DNA from 2 places in the Pseudomonas sp. 86_A genome. Region 1 is predicted to be linked to the other one. Evidence: predicted binding sites of a transcription regulator. Region 1 holds the regulator's gene; the other holds the start of a gene.
The links. The regulator sigma-54, encoded in region 1, starts transcription at its own class of promoters, with help from an activator protein. The targets are predictions, from matches to a motif close to ANTGGCATNNANNTTGCTNT.
Positions count from the first base shown of each region.

Region 2: the regulator sigma-54 is predicted to act here: its motif matches at 5,522-5,541, upstream of J5M57_RS26495 (circularly permuted type 2 ATP-grasp protein).

Region 1 covers NZ_JAFGYS010000002.1:294,966-302,275, reverse strand. The annotation lists gene J5M57_RS04775 (ZIP family metal transporter) at 1-408, shown strand, start outside; gene J5M57_RS04770 (HPr family phosphocarrier protein) at 539-814, opposite strand; gene rapZ (RNase adapter RapZ) at 830-1,687, opposite strand; gene ptsN (PTS IIA-like nitrogen regulatory protein PtsN) at 1,690-2,154, opposite strand; gene raiA (ribosome-associated translation inhibitor RaiA) at 2,166-2,474, opposite strand; gene J5M57_RS04750 (RNA polymerase factor sigma-54) at 2,548-4,041, opposite strand; gene lptB (LPS export ABC transporter ATP-binding protein) at 4,230-4,955, opposite strand; gene lptA (lipopolysaccharide transport periplasmic protein LptA) at 4,955-5,500, opposite strand; gene lptC (LPS export ABC transporter periplasmic protein LptC) at 5,487-6,059, opposite strand; gene J5M57_RS04730 (HAD family hydrolase) at 6,068-6,592, opposite strand; gene J5M57_RS04725 (KpsF/GutQ family sugar-phosphate isomerase) at 6,592-7,310, opposite strand, start outside.
Region 2 covers NZ_JAFGYS010000022.1:50,654-57,963, forward strand. The annotation lists gene J5M57_RS26460 (long-chain-acyl-CoA synthetase) at 1-1,289, shown strand, start outside; gene J5M57_RS26465 (ankyrin repeat domain-containing protein) at 1,386-1,904, shown strand; gene J5M57_RS26470 (hypothetical protein) at 2,101-2,631, shown strand; gene J5M57_RS26475 (PLDc N-terminal domain-containing protein) at 2,703-2,894, shown strand; gene speE (polyamine aminopropyltransferase) at 3,105-3,980, shown strand; gene J5M57_RS26485 (hypothetical protein) at 4,236-4,469, shown strand; gene J5M57_RS26490 (ribonuclease E inhibitor RraB) at 4,682-5,029, shown strand; gene J5M57_RS26495 (circularly permuted type 2 ATP-grasp protein) at 5,574-6,983, shown strand; gene J5M57_RS26500 (alpha-E domain-containing protein) at 6,996-7,310, shown strand, end outside.

The DNA.
Region 1 (7,310 bases):
ATCATTGCCCACAACATTCCTGAAGGCATGGCGGTCGGCGTATCGGCGGGCGGCGGCGTGCCCGACGCGGACAGCCTGGCGATGGGCATTGCCTTGCAGGATGTGCCGGAAGGGCTGGTGATTGCGCTGGTGTTGGCTGGGGCGGGGATGTCGCGGGTCAAGGCGTTCGTGATCGGCGCAGCGTCAGGTCTGGTCGAGCCGGTGTTTGCCCTGTTGTGTGCGTGGCTGGTCGGCCTGGCGGAGCTGTTGTTGCCATTGGGGCTGGCACTGGCGGCGGGAGCGATGTTGCTGGTGGTGACCCATGAGGTGATCCCCGAGTCGCGACGCAATGGTCATGACAAGCTCGCCAGTCTTGGCTTGCTGATCGGGTTCTGTCTGATGATGGTGATGGATACAGCATTGGGTTGAGTTGAATTGTGGCGAGGGAGCTTGCTCCCGCTGGGCTGCAAAGCGGCCCCATTCGCTATCTGCCAGTTGCACCGTATTGACGACTGCTACGCAGCCGAGCGGGAGCAAGCTCCCTCGCCACTACAGGCGATCAACCGCCTTCGTCGAAGTAGTTGTTGATCAGCGTCACCAGCGCATCCAGCGCTTCCTCTTCCTGATGGCCTTCGGTGCTCAGATAGATTTTGGTGCCCTTGCCGGCGGCGAGCATCATCATCGCCATGATGCTTTTGCCGTCAACGGTGGTCTCCGGCGTGCGCCCCACTCTGATCGTGCAATCCGGGTACTGGCCTGCCACGCCAACGAACTTCGCGGAAGCTCGGGCATGCAAACCCAGTTTATTGATGATTTCGATTTCCAGAGCAGGCATCGCGGTGTGAATCCTTTAAGTGAGGTCGCGGTGGCGAACCTGGACGTTCTTCAGGGTTTTCTGCAGGGCCTGACCCAGGCGTTCGGTCAGGTAAACGGAGCGGTGATGCCCGCCGGTGCAGCCAATGGCAATGGTGACATAGGCGCGGTTGCTCGCGGCGAAGCGCGGCAGCCATTTATTCAGATAGCCGAAGATGTCCTGATACATCTCCTCGACTTCCGGCTGCGCCGCAAGGTATTCGGCGACCGGTGCATCGAGACCCGATTGCGCGCGAAGTTCCGGCTTCCAGTACGGGTTCGGCAGGCAGCGTACGTCGAATACCAGGTCCGCATCCACCGGCATGCCACGCTTGAAGCCGAACGACTCGACCAGAAAGGCCGTGCCCGGCTCTGGCTGGTTCAGCAGGCGCAGCTTGATGGTGTCGCGCAACTGATACAGGTTCAGATTGGTGGTGTTGACCTTGAGGTCGGCCAGGTCGGCGATCGGGCCGAGCAGGGCGGTCTCGTCATGAATGGCTTCGGCCAGCGAGCGATTGGCGGTGCTCAACGGGTGGCGCCGACGGGTTTCCGAGAAGCGCTTGAGCAGGGTTTCCTCGTCGGCATCCAGATAGAGCACGTCGCACTGGATGTGCCGGCTGCGGACTTCTTCCAGAAGCTCGGGGAAGCGCGACAGATGGCTCGGCAGGTTGCGGGCATCAATCGACACAGCCACCAGCGGCTGGGCCAGTTCGGTGTGAACCAGAGCGCGTTCGGCGAGTTCGGGCAAAAGGCCGGCCGGCAGGTTATCGATGCAGTAGTAGCCGTTGTCCTCAAGGACATCCAGTGCGGTGCTTTTACCCGAGCCGGAGCGGCCGCTGACAATGATCAAGCGCATGATTAGTGACCGTTCTGCTCGCTCAGGACGACCTGATACAAGGCTTCGTTACTCGGTGCGCTGCGCAGTTTTTCGCGCACTTCCTTGCGATCGAGCATGCTGGCGATCTGGCGCAGTAATTCCAGGTGGGCATCGGTGGCCGCTTCCGGGACCAGCAGGACAAACAGCAGGTCAACCGGTGCGCCGTCGATGGCATCGAAATCGATGGGGGCATCAAGGTGCATCAATGCGCTGATAGGCGCTTCGCAGCCTTTGAGGCGGCAGTGGGGAATGGCGATGCCGTTGCCGAAACCGGTGGAACCGAGTTTCTCACGGGCGATCAGCGCCTCGAAGACATCCTGCATCTCCAGATCCGGCACTTCGCGGGCGATCAGGTTGGCAATCTGTTCGAGGGCTTTCTTTTTACTGCCGCCCGGCACGTTCACGAGGGAACGGCCGGGGGTCAGGATACTTTCAAGTCGGATCATGGGGTGGGGGGTTATCGACCGGTCGCGCCCTGGAGCAGGCTCTGGGTCTTTTCCTTATGCTTTTTGAGTTGTTTATCCAGCTTGTCGGTCAAGGCGTCGATCGCCGCGTACATATCGGTATGTTCCGCGTTGGCGACCACTTCGCTGCCGGGTATATGCAAGGTGGCTTCGATTTTCTGCTTCAGCTTTTCGACGCACATCGTGACCTGCACGTTGGTGATCTTGTCGAAATGGCGCTCTAATCGTTCGAGTTTCTCATTGATGTAAGCGCGCAGAGGTTCGGTCACTTCCAGTTGGTGTCCACTGATGTTGACTTGCATACAGCTTCTCCTTCGTTGCCAGTGCATAAAGCGGCAGGCCGGATAGCCTGCCACTGGAACGCTGTAACGTGGCTTACATCAACCGCTTGCGTTCGCTCGAAGGCGCGATCCCGAGGGATTCGCGGTACTTGGCGACGGTGCGGCGAGCCACCTGAATGCCTTGTGCCTCCAGTAAACCAGCGATCTTGCTGTCACTCAACGGCTTTTTCTGATTTTCCGCCGCAACCAGTTTTTTGATGATTGCGCGGATCGCTGTGGACGAGCATTCGCCGCCTTCGGAGGTGCTGACGTGGCTGGAGAAAAAGTATTTCAGTTCATAAATACCGCGCGGGGTATGCATGAATTTCTGCGTGGTGACCCGGGAAATCGTCGATTCGTGCATGCCGACCGCCTCGGCGATGTCGTGCAGGACCAACGGTTTCATGGCTTCGTCACCGTATTCCAGGAAGCCGCGCTGATGCTCGACGATCTGGGTGGCGACTTTCATCAGGGTTTCGTTGCGGCTTTGCAGGCTCTTGATGAACCAGCGCGCTTCCTGAAGCTGATTGCGCATGAAAGTGTTGTCGGCGCTGGTGTCGGCACGGCGGACGAAGCCTGCATATTGCGCATTGACCCGCAGGCGCGGTACCGACTCCTGGTTCAGCTCGACCAGCCAGCGTTCGTTGTCCTTGCGCACAATGACGTCGGGCACCACGTATTCGGCTTCGGTCGATTCGATCTGCGAACCCGGGCGCGGGTTGAGGCTCTGCACCAGTTCGATGACCTGGCGCAGCTCATCTTCCTTGAGCTTCATGCGTCGCATCAGCTGGCTGTAGTCGCGGCTGCCCAGCAGATCGATGTAGTCGCTGACCAGACGCTTGGCTTCGTTCAGCCAAGGGGTCTTGGCGGGCAGCTGACGCAGTTGCAGCAGCAGGCATTCGCTGAGATTGCGCGCACCGATGCCGGCTGGTTCGAATTGCTGGATGCGATGCAGGACGGCTTCGATCTCGTCCAGCTCGATGTCGAGCTCCGGGTCAAAGGCGTCGAGAATTTCTTCGAGGGTTTCGTCGAGGTAGCCCTGATTGTTGATGCAGTCGATCAGGGTCACGGCGATCAGGCGATCCGTGTCGGACATCGGCGCCAGGTTCAGCTGCCACAGTAGATGGCTGTGCAGGCTTTCCCCGGCGGAGGTGCGGGTGGTGAAGTCCCACTCGTCGTCATCGCTGGTGGGCAGGCTGCTGGCGCTGGTCTGGTAGACGTCTTCCCAGGCGGTGTCGACGGGCAGCTCGTTAGGGATGCGCTCGTTCCATTCGCCATCCTCCAGGTTGTCCACCGTCGGGGCGGTTTCCTGATAGGACGGTTCCTGAATCTCGGTATTGGGCTTTTGTTCGGCGTTGTCCGCCAAAGGATCGGAGTTGTCGAAGTCGTCGCCGTCTTCCTGGCGTTCGAGCATCGGATTGGATTCCAGGGCCTCCTGGATTTCCTGTTGCAGGTCCAGGGTGGACAATTGGAGCAGGCGGATGGCCTGTTGCAGCTGCGGTGTCATCGTCAGCTGCTGGCCCATTCTCAAGACTAGCGATGGTTTCATGGCAGGGGCTTAACACCTTATTCGCCGGCGCGCATGCGCCATCCACTACAGGGCGCCGAAGCGCCAAACTTAAGCAAATTATATGCCTGAAACTGTCGTGTTTGCCTAGAGCGCTGTAACAATAAAAGCGTATAAAAATCAGCTTCAACGTTACAGCACCCCAACGGCTGGCCGGGTGTGCTCGCGCTTTAGAGGCGGAACTCGTGGCCCAGGTACACTTCCTTCACCAGATCGTTGGCGAGGATGGTTGCAGCGTCACCTTCGGCGATCAATTGACCGTCGTTGACGATGTAAGCGGTTTCGCAGATATCCAGGGTCTCGCGGACGTTGTGGTCGGTGATCAGTACGCCGATGCCCTTGGCCTTGAGGTGATGGATGATCTGCTTGATGTCGCCGACCGAGATCGGGTCGACACCGGCGAACGGTTCGTCGAGCAGGATGAATTTCGGTGCGGTGGCCAAGGCGCGAGCGATTTCCACCCGGCGGCGTTCACCACCGGACAGGCTCATGCCGAGGTTGTCGCGGATGTGGCTGATGTGGAATTCCTGCAGCAGGCTTTCCAGTTCCTTGCGACGCCCGGCCTTGTCGAGTTCGGCGCGGGTCTCGAGGATGGCCATGATGTTGTCGGCTACCGACAGTTTGCGGAAGATCGACGCTTCTTGCGGCAGATAGCCGATACCGGCCTTGGCGCGACCGTGCATGGGCTGGTGGCTGACGTCCAGATCGTCGATCAGCACGCGACCCTGATCGGCCTGCACCAGGCCAACGATCATGTAGAAACAGGTGGTCTTGCCAGCGCCGTTCGGGCCGAGCAGGCCAACGATCTGGCCGCTGTCGATCGACAGGCTGACGTCGCGCACAACCTGGCGGCTTTTATAGGCCTTGGCCAGGTGCTGAGCTTTCAGAGTTGCCATTACTGGGTTTTCTCGTCGGTTTTCTTCTTCGGCTGGATCACCATGTCGATGCGCGGACGCGCTTCAGTGACCTTGCTGCCGGTAGCGCGACCGGCGCTGGCCAGTTTCTTCACGGTGTCGTAGACGATTTTCTCGCCCTGAGTGGTGTTGTTGTCCTTGTCGACAACCTTGGCCTTGTCGATCAGCACGACGCGGTTTTGCGCAGCGTGGTACTGGATCGTCACGCCCCAGCCCTGAACAGGCTTGGTGTCGCCAGCGGTTTGCAATTGCTCGAAGTAGGCAAGGTTGCCGACCGAAGTCACGACGTCGATGTCACCTGTCTTGGTGCGGGTGATGGTCACCGTGTTGCCTTTAACGGTCATCGAGCCCTGGGTGATGATCACATCACCTTTATAGGTGGCGATGCCGTTCTTGTCGTCCAGTTGGGCGTCGTCGGCCTGAATGCGGATAGGTTGCTGCTGATCGTTCGGCAGAGCCCAGGCGCTCACGCTTCCCAGTGCTGCGCCCAGACTGAGCAAAATAGGGAGGGTTTTAACGAGCCTCATACTGTCCTCTTACGTTCGATTGCAGGTGTATCCTGCTTTCCTTCAAATACGCCTTCATTCCCACGCCAGTCGATACACCGCCAGCGCCGTCGATTCTAACGGGTTGCTCGGTCTGCGCATATTGCTGCTGAGGGAACACCGTCATTCGTGTACTGGTGATCAGGGTGTCGCGGTTCTTTTCATCGGTGCGCTTGATGCGTACCGAGTCGATCAGTTCTACCTGCGTTCCGTCAGGATTCACCTCGCCACGCTCGCTGGTCACGTGCCATGGGAATTCGGTGCCGCGGAACATGTTCAGGTCGGGTTTGGTGACCAGGGTCACGTCCGTCGCTTTCAGGTGCTCGGCCTTGTCGGAGGTCATTTCGTACTGCAGCTTGCCGTCCGGAAGGTATTGCAGGGTATGTGTGTTGGTGGCGTACCAGTCGATGGCCGTGTCTTCGACCTTGACCACAGGTTTGTCGAGGAAACGCTCAGGGCTGATGTTCCAGTAGCCGACCGCCGCAAACATGGCAGCGATACAGCCGAACAGCAGGAAGTTGCGAAATTTTTTGCTAAACATGATTTGGCTCACAGGTACGCGGCGTTGGCCGCATCGAGGCGGCCCTGGGCGCGCAGGATCAATTCGCAGAATTCGCGGGCAGCGCCTTCGCCACCGCGAGCCCGAGTGACGCCATGGGCGTGTTCGCGCACGAAGTCGGCAGCGTTGGCAACGGCCATGCCCAGGCCTACGCGGCGGATCACCGGCAGGTCAGGCAAGTCGTCACCGAGGTAGGCGACCTGTTCATAGCTTAGGCCCAGTTGCGCCAGTAGACCGTCCAGAACCACCAATTTGTCCTCGCGACCCTGAAACAGGTGCGGGATACCGAGGTTCTTCGCCCGGCGCTCGACCACAGGAGTCTTGCGACCGCTGATGATCGCGGTTTCGACGCCGGCGTTCATCAGCATCTTGATGCCTTGGCCGTCGAGGGTGTTGAACGTCTTGAATTCGCTGCCGTCTTCAAGGAAGTACAGGCGACCGTCGGTGAGGACGCCGTCGACGTCGAATACCGCCAGTTTGATCGCTTTGCCGCGCTGCAGCAGGTCGGTTGTCATTACATCACTCCTGCACGCAGCAGATCGGAGAGGTTGAAGGCGCCGATCGGGCGATCTTCTTCATCCACGACAACCAGTGCGTTGATTCGGTGGTCTTCCATGATTTTCAGCGCTTCGGCGGCGAGCATTTCGGGCCGTGCGGTCTTGCCGTGCGCGGTCATGACCTGGTCGATGGTGGCGCTACGGATGTCGATGCTGCGATCCAGCGTGCGACGCAGGTCGCCGTCGGTGAAGATCCCGGCCAGTTTGCCGTCGGCTTCAACAATCGCGGTCATGCCCAGGCCCTTGCGGGTCATTTCCATGAGCGCATCCTTGAGCAGGGTGCCGCGTTGCACCAGTGGCAGTTCCTGGCCGGCGTGCATGACGTTTTCGACTTTCAGCAGCAGGCGTCGGCCCAGCGCGCCGCCCGGGTGGGAAAAAGCGAAATCTTCAGCGGTAAAACCACGGGCTTCGAGCAGCGCCACGGCCAGCGCGTCGCCCATGACCAGCGCAGCGGTGGTCGAGGATGTCGGCGCCAGGTTCAAAGGGCAGGCTTCATGCTCGACATGCACGTTGAGATTGACCTCGGCGGCCTTGGCCAGCGGCGACTGCGGATTGCCGGTCACGCTGATCAACTGGATGCCCAGGCGTTTGATCAAAGGCAGCAGGGTGACGATTTCGTTGGTCGAGCCGGAGTTGGACAGGGCGAGGATCACGTCGTCGCGGGTGATCATGCCCA
Region 2 (7,310 bases), on a different contig from region 1:
CGCCCGACGGCTACGTCAACCTGATCAGCGCCAGTGCCGATGCCAGTTCCGACAACCCGCCCAGCAGTGGCGAAGTGTTCTTCGACGACCCATGCTTTTACATTTACACCTCGGGCACCACCGGTCTGCCCAAGGCCGGCGTGTTCAAGCACGGCCGCTGGATGCGCAGCTCCGCCAGCTTCGGCACGATCGCCCTGAACATGGGCCCCGCCGATGTCGTCTATTGCACGTTGCCGCTGTACCACGCCACCGGCCTCTGTGTCTGCTGGGGCTCGGCGATCAACGGCGCCTCCGGGTTCGCGATCCGCCGCAAGTTCAGCGCCAGTCAGTTCTGGAAGGATGTGCGCCGCTATCGTGCGACCACCATCGGCTATGTCGGCGAACTGTGCCGCTATCTGGTCGATCAACCGCCCAGCGCCGACGACAGCCGTCACGAGGTGCGCAAGATGATCGGCAACGGCTTGCGTCCCGGCGCCTGGGCCGAGTTCAAGACCCGCTTTGCCGTCGAGCACATCTGTGAGCTGTACGCAGCGAGCGACGGCAACATCGGCTTCAGCAACATCCTCAACTTCGACAACACCATCGGTTTCTCGCTGATGGCCTGGGAGCTGGTGGTGTACGACCACGACAGCGGTGAGCCGCTGCGCAGCACCGACGGTTTCATGCGCAAGGTCGGCAAGGGCGAGCAGGGCTTGCTGCTGGCACGGATCGACGAGAAAGCCCCGCTGGACGGCTACACCGACCCGCAGAAAACCGCCAAAGTGGTGCTGCACGACGTGTTCAGCAAGGGCGACCGCTACTTCAACACCGGCGATCTGTTGCGCAATATCGGCTTCGGCCATGCGCAGTTCGTCGATCGCCTCGGCGACACCTACCGCTGGAAAGGCGAAAACGTCTCGACCACTGAAGTGGAAAACCTGCTGTTGCAGCATCCGCACATCTCCGAGGCCGTGGCCTACGGTGTGGAAGTGCGCAACACCAACGGCCGCGCCGGGATGGCCGCGATCACCCCGGCCGAATCCCTGGCGACCCTGGATTTCGCCGAACTGCTCGCGTTCGCCCGTCAGCGCATGCCGGCCTATGCGGTGCCGCTGTTCCTGCGAGTGAAGGTGAAGATGGAAACCACCGGCACCTTCAAATACCAGAAGACCCGCTTGAAAAACGAAGGCTTCGACCCCGGCCAGACGGGCGATGACCCGATTTACGCCTGGCTCCCAGGCACCCAGACTTATGTGCAGGTGACGGACGAAGTGCTGGCCGATATTCATCAGGGCAAATACCGCTATTGATATTGGCTATGGCATGACTTGAGAAAAAGGGGGTGACAGCTATCGTCGCGCTCGGGAAACTGTCGGCTTTGCGAATAACCGAAAGTGGAGTTGCCCATGTCTGACTCAAGCCGCCAGATGACCCCTGAAGAAGCTGCCGAATTCACCGAGCAGGTTTTCAACAAGGCGCGTGACGGTGATGCCGAGATGCTTGATCGCTTGGTCACGGCCGGTTTGCCGGTGAACCTGAAAAACAGCAAGGGCGACACCCTGCTGATGCTCGCCAGCTACTACGGCCATGTCGACGCGGTGCTGGTGCTGCTCAAGCACAAGGCCGACCCGGAACTGCGCAACGGCAACGGCCAGAGCCCGATTGCCGGTGCGGCATTCAAAGGCGACCTGGCCGTGGTCAAGGCATTGGTGGAAGCGGGCGCCGAGATCGAAGGTTCGTCCTTCGACGGTCGCACGGCACTGATGATGGCCGCAATGTTCAACCGCGTTGAAATCGTCGATTACCTGATCGGCAAAGGCGCCGACCCGCAAGCCAAGGACGCCAATGGCATCACCGCGCTGGACGCGGCGCGGACCATGGGCGCGGTCGATACCACGGCGCAACTGGAAAAGTTGCTGGCTTAAAGACTGTCGAGACTCTGTGGCGAGGGAGCTTGCTCCCGCTCCAGTGCGCAGCGCTGGCAACAATGGTGAGCCCACTGTTTTTCGGGATGCTAACCAGCCCAGCGGGAGCAAGCTCCCTCGCCACAGGTGTCGGGTGCACTCAAGAATGCGCTATCCTTCGCGCCCTCAAAATTCGCCTCCCACAGGACTCGCCCTCATGAAAGCCGCACTCGTCGAACTCATCAGCAAAATCAGCTCCGGCTGCATGGGCGAGGACGAGATCCTGAAAGTGGCCGATGAGGCCGCACAGGCCTACGCCGATGCCGCTGCTTTTCTGACAGCCAACCCCGATATCAACTACGACGACACCTTCCCGATTCCGCTGGGCGAGTGGGTCGTGGTCGGCAGCCTGCCGGAAACCGTGCTGTTCCAGGCCGACACCTACGTTGACCTGTTCGCGCAGATCGTCGCGTCGTTCGGCCCGGGCGTCGATTTCAACCTCAAACCCAAGCAATTGGCCAAGACCGAAGCCTTGACTGCACTCAACCGCATCCAGGTGCAGATGAGAAGCCTGAACAAGGAAAACGGCGGTTACACGCTGATGAACTTCAGCCAGTTGCTCGACGACGAACTGCAAGTGGTGCTGGTCTACGGCAACGACGTGCCTCGGGTGCTGGAGTTGTGCGCCGAGATCGGCATCGCCGCTGCGCCGTCGCTGGAAGCGCTGAAGGTTGCCGTTCACGTCTGAACGCAATAAAAGGGAACCCTGCGCGCGACCGTCTATCCTAAAAGTGCATGCCACTATTCTGGAGCGACACTATGGGTTCCACGTTCAACGGTCTGATCGGCCTGATCATCCTTGCCCTCGACATCTGGGCCATCATCAACGTGCTGAAAAGCGGCGCCGAGACCGGGATGAAAATCCTCTGGGTCCTGCTGATCATCCTCCTGCCGGTGCTGGGCCTGATCATCTGGGCGATTGCCGGGCCAAGGGGCAACGTCCGGATCTGATCCCGAGAGCCACGCGATATCCTTTGTAGGAGCGAGCCTGCTCGCGATAGCGGTTGTTCAGTCGCTGATTCATTGGCTGGAGAATGGCTATCGCGAGCAGGCTCACTCCTACAGGGTTCGACCTGTCATCTTCGGCAACGTAGAATGCGCGCCTTTCCCGGGCAATCGTCCCCACGATCGACGCCCGCGCATTCATCGGAGCACTTGACCATGACCGTCACCAAGACCAGCGAGTACCTGGAAACCCTCTACGAAGGCTACGGCCAGCGTTTTCGCATGGAAAAACTGCTGCACGAAGTGCGCACCGAACACCAGCACCTGGTGATCTTCCAGAACCCGCGCATGGGCCGGGTGATGGCGCTGGACGGCGTGATTCAGACCACTGAAGCCGACGAATTCATCTACCACGAAATGCTCACTCACGTGCCGATCCTCGCCCACGGCACTGCCAAGCGCGTGCTGATCATCGGCGGCGGCGACGGTGGCATGCTGCGCGAAGTGGCCAAGCACGACAGCGTCGAGCACATCACCATGGTCGAGATCGACGGCACCGTGGTCGACATGTGCAAGGAATTCCTGCCGAACCACTCCAAGGGCGCCTACGACGACCCACGCCTGAACTTGGTGATCGACGACGGCATGCGTTTCGTCGCCACCACCACTGAAAAATTCGACGTGATCATCTCCGACTCCACCGACCCGATCGGTCCGGGCGAAGTGCTGTTCTCGGAAAACTTCTACCAGGCCTGCCATCGCTGCCTGAACGAGGGCGGCATCCTCGTGACCCAGAACGGCACGCCGTTCATGCAGATCGACGAAGTCAAAACCACGGCCGGTCGCCTGCGCAGCCTGTTCCCGGACTGGCACTTCTATCAGGCGGCCGTGCCGACCTACATCGGCGGTTCAATGACCTTCGCCTGGGGTTCGACCAACCCGGCTTACCGCAAGCTGAGCCGCGAAGTCCTGCAACAGCGCTTCATCGGCAGCGGCATCGTCACGCGCTACTACAACCCGGAAATCCACATCGGCGCGTTCGCGTTGCCACAGTACGTGCTGCAGGCGATCAACAAGCCAAGCAACGACTGACCAGGTCGATGGATTCCTTGTGGCGAGGGAGCTTGCTCCCGCTTGAGTGCGCAGCACTCTCAAAATCTGCGCTCTCTAGATATTTTGGGGCCGCTTCGCAGCCCGGCGGGAGCAAGCTCCCTCGCCACACAAGCCTGTTTCCCCATCAATTAATTTTTTTTCATGTTCGCCCGCTGCAATCCTTTTGAACGATCAATCTCGCCAAAAGTCGAGATAGAGGTAAGCCCATTTGCGGGTTTGATCGAGGAGGCACCGATGCAAAAGTGGAAAGTCACTTTCGTGGACGATCATGGTGAAATTGTCGATGAGGTGTTCGAGCGCGCCGAATGCCCCAGCGATGACGAGGCCGCACGCCTGATCAAGGAACGGCTCCTGCCCGTGGCCGCGGAACTGGATATGAATGATCTGGAAGGGCGAACTCCAGACGCAGGTGCAAAAAACCTGAAAGCCCAGAACAGCATCGAAATCCGCAGCATCACACCAATCTGAAATTCTTCTTGTCACCCGACACGCCAGGCCTTGGCAGCGCCTCTGTCTTGGGGCTACTCTGCAAGCGAGATCAGCGAACGACTCGCTAAGGTCTGGTCTTGTCAGCTACATGCTTGTTTCCCGCGTACAACCACGTTGTCGAAGTACTTTGGCCTGTAAGGCCCGGGGCGGGAATACGGAAAGTCTATCCATCTATCCGAGGGGGACGATTCATGAGCACAGCCTATCAAGAAGACATCAGCAGCAACGTACTGCGCCGCATGAAAGAAGGCGGCTTCGATTTTTCCCGGTTCCATCCCATCGAGTTCTACGCGATTTTCCCGGACGAGGAGCGGGCGCGCAGGGCGGCAGGCAAATTTCGCGGTGAATCCATCAATGCCCAGGTCAGTGCGCGCGACGATGGTGCCTGGTCGCTGGAATTGAGCAAGGTGATGTACGCAACCTATGACGACATTGGCGATTTCGAGCAGGGCTTCTCAGCCGTGGTCGAGCCGCTGGGCGGCATCATCGAGGGCTGGGGCGTGAAGCAGGAGGTGCGCAATCGCCATCGTCTGAACTGATCTCCGGTTTCAGGTAGTGAACAACGGCTGACCCTCGGGTTGGCCGTTGTTCATTCAAAGATCAAAAGATCGCAGCCTGCGGCAGCTCCTGCACGATCACCTGCAGGAGCTGCCGCAGGCTGCGATCTTTTGCTTTTGCTTTCAAAACATTTCCAGAAGGCAAAAAAAAAGCCACCGGAGAAGGTGGCTAAAAGGGAAGACCGATAAGCAGAGAAAACCGCTCAGGGTTAAGCGGGGCGGGCTGCGACGGCAGTCCAGAGCCGTTGAGCCGAGTCCTTCGTGGCGCAGTGGCCGATGAAGTTTTGCAGCAGATGCGCGGATTATCCGCAGCCTGCGCCGGGCAGTGAAATCAACTCTGACTATGCTGGTGATAGGCGACAGCACTGCGTCGCAATGAGGCGGGGGCGATCAGGTTGGGGCATTTGCCGCACAGGAATGGTGCGGCGCTGCTGGCGTGAATATCCAACCGATTGAAATCAAAGCGTTTATGCCGATGGCACGGGCCTTGCGAAGGCCTGTTGGTCCGGGTGACAAGGAGTACGGCATGATCCGCACCTATTTTGATGAAATGTACGATGCCGGCGGCCAGGTCCGCCCGCATTACCGGGAGTTCGCCCGCTGGCTGGCCGATACGCCTGACGAGTTGCTGGCACAACGGCGACGCGAGGCTGATCTGCTGTTCCACCGGGCCGGCATCACCTTCACGCTCTATGGGGACGAGCAGGGCACCGAGCGCCTGATTCCTTTCGACACCATTCCGCGCAGCATTCCCGCCAGCGAGTGGCGGATCGTCGAGCGCGGCTGCATCCAGCGGGTCAAGGCGCTGAACATGTTTCTCGCCGACCTCTATCACGAGCAGCGCATCATCAAGGCCGGGATCATCCCTGCCGAACAGGTGCTGGCCAACGAGCAGTACCAGTTGGCGATGCAGGGCCTGGACCTGCACCGCGACATCTATTCGCACATCTCCGGCGTTGATCTGGTGCGCGACGGCGACGGCACCTATTACGTGCTCGAAGACAACCTGCGCACCCCGAGCGGCGTCAGCTACATGCTCGAAGACCGCAAGATGATGATGCGCCTGTTCCCGGAGTTGTTCGCCGCCCAGCGTATCGCACCCATCGACCATTACCCGAACCTGTTACTCGACACGCTGAAAAGCTCCAGTCCGATCGACGACCCGAGCGTGGTGGTGCTGACGCCGGGACGCTTCAACAGTGCGTTCTTCGAACACGCCTTCCTGGCGCGGGAAATGGGCGTCGAGCTGGTGGAGGGCGCGGACCTGTTCGTGCGCGACGACAAAGTATTCATGCGCACCACCGACGGGCCGAAAGCGGTGGACGTGATCTACCGTCGCCTCGATGACGCGTTCCTCGATCCGCTGGCGTTCAACCCCGATTCGATGCTCGGCGTGCCGGGGCTGCTGTCGTCCTATCGCTCGGGCAACGTGGTGCTGGCCAATGCCATCGGCACCGGGGTCGCGGACGACAAATCGGTGTACCCGTTTGTCACCGAGATGATCCGTTTCTACCTCGACGAAGAACCGATCCTGAAGAACGTGCCGACCTGGCAGTGCCGCAACCCCTCGGAACTTTCCCATGTGCTGGCCAATCTGCCGGATCTGGTGGTCAAGGAGACCCAAGGCTCCGGCGGTTACGGAATGCTGGTAGGGCCGGCGTCAACCACGGCGCAGATCGATGCGTTCCGTGAGCGGATCAAGGCCAAGCCCCACGCGTACATTGCGCAGCCGACGTTGTCGCTGTCGACCTGTCCGACCTTTGTCGAAAACGGCATTGCGCCGCGCCATATCGACCTGCGTCCGTTTGTACTGTCTGGCCGCGAAACCCGGGTCGTACCCGGCGGTTTGACCCGTGTCGCCCTGCGTGAAGGCTCCCTGGTGGTGAATTCCTCCCAGGGTGGCGGAACCAAGGACACCTGGGTGGTCGAGGATTGAAGGAAGCTTGCCATGTTAAGTAGAACTGCCTCGGATCTGTACTGGATGTCGCGTTACCTGGAGCGCGCGGAAAACCTCGCGCGGATGCTCGATATCAGCTATTCGCTGTCGCTGATGCCGCAGGACGGTCGCGGCGACGGTCTGCACGAACTGGCCATGCCGCTGTTGATCACCGGCACCCTCGACGATTACCTGGAGCGTCACGGCGAACTGCACGCCGAACGCCTGCTGCACTTTTTCGCCCTCGATGCGGCCAACCCGGCGAGCATCTACAGCTGCCTCGGCGCGGCGCGAGCCAGTGCGCATGCGGTGCGCGGGCGGATCACC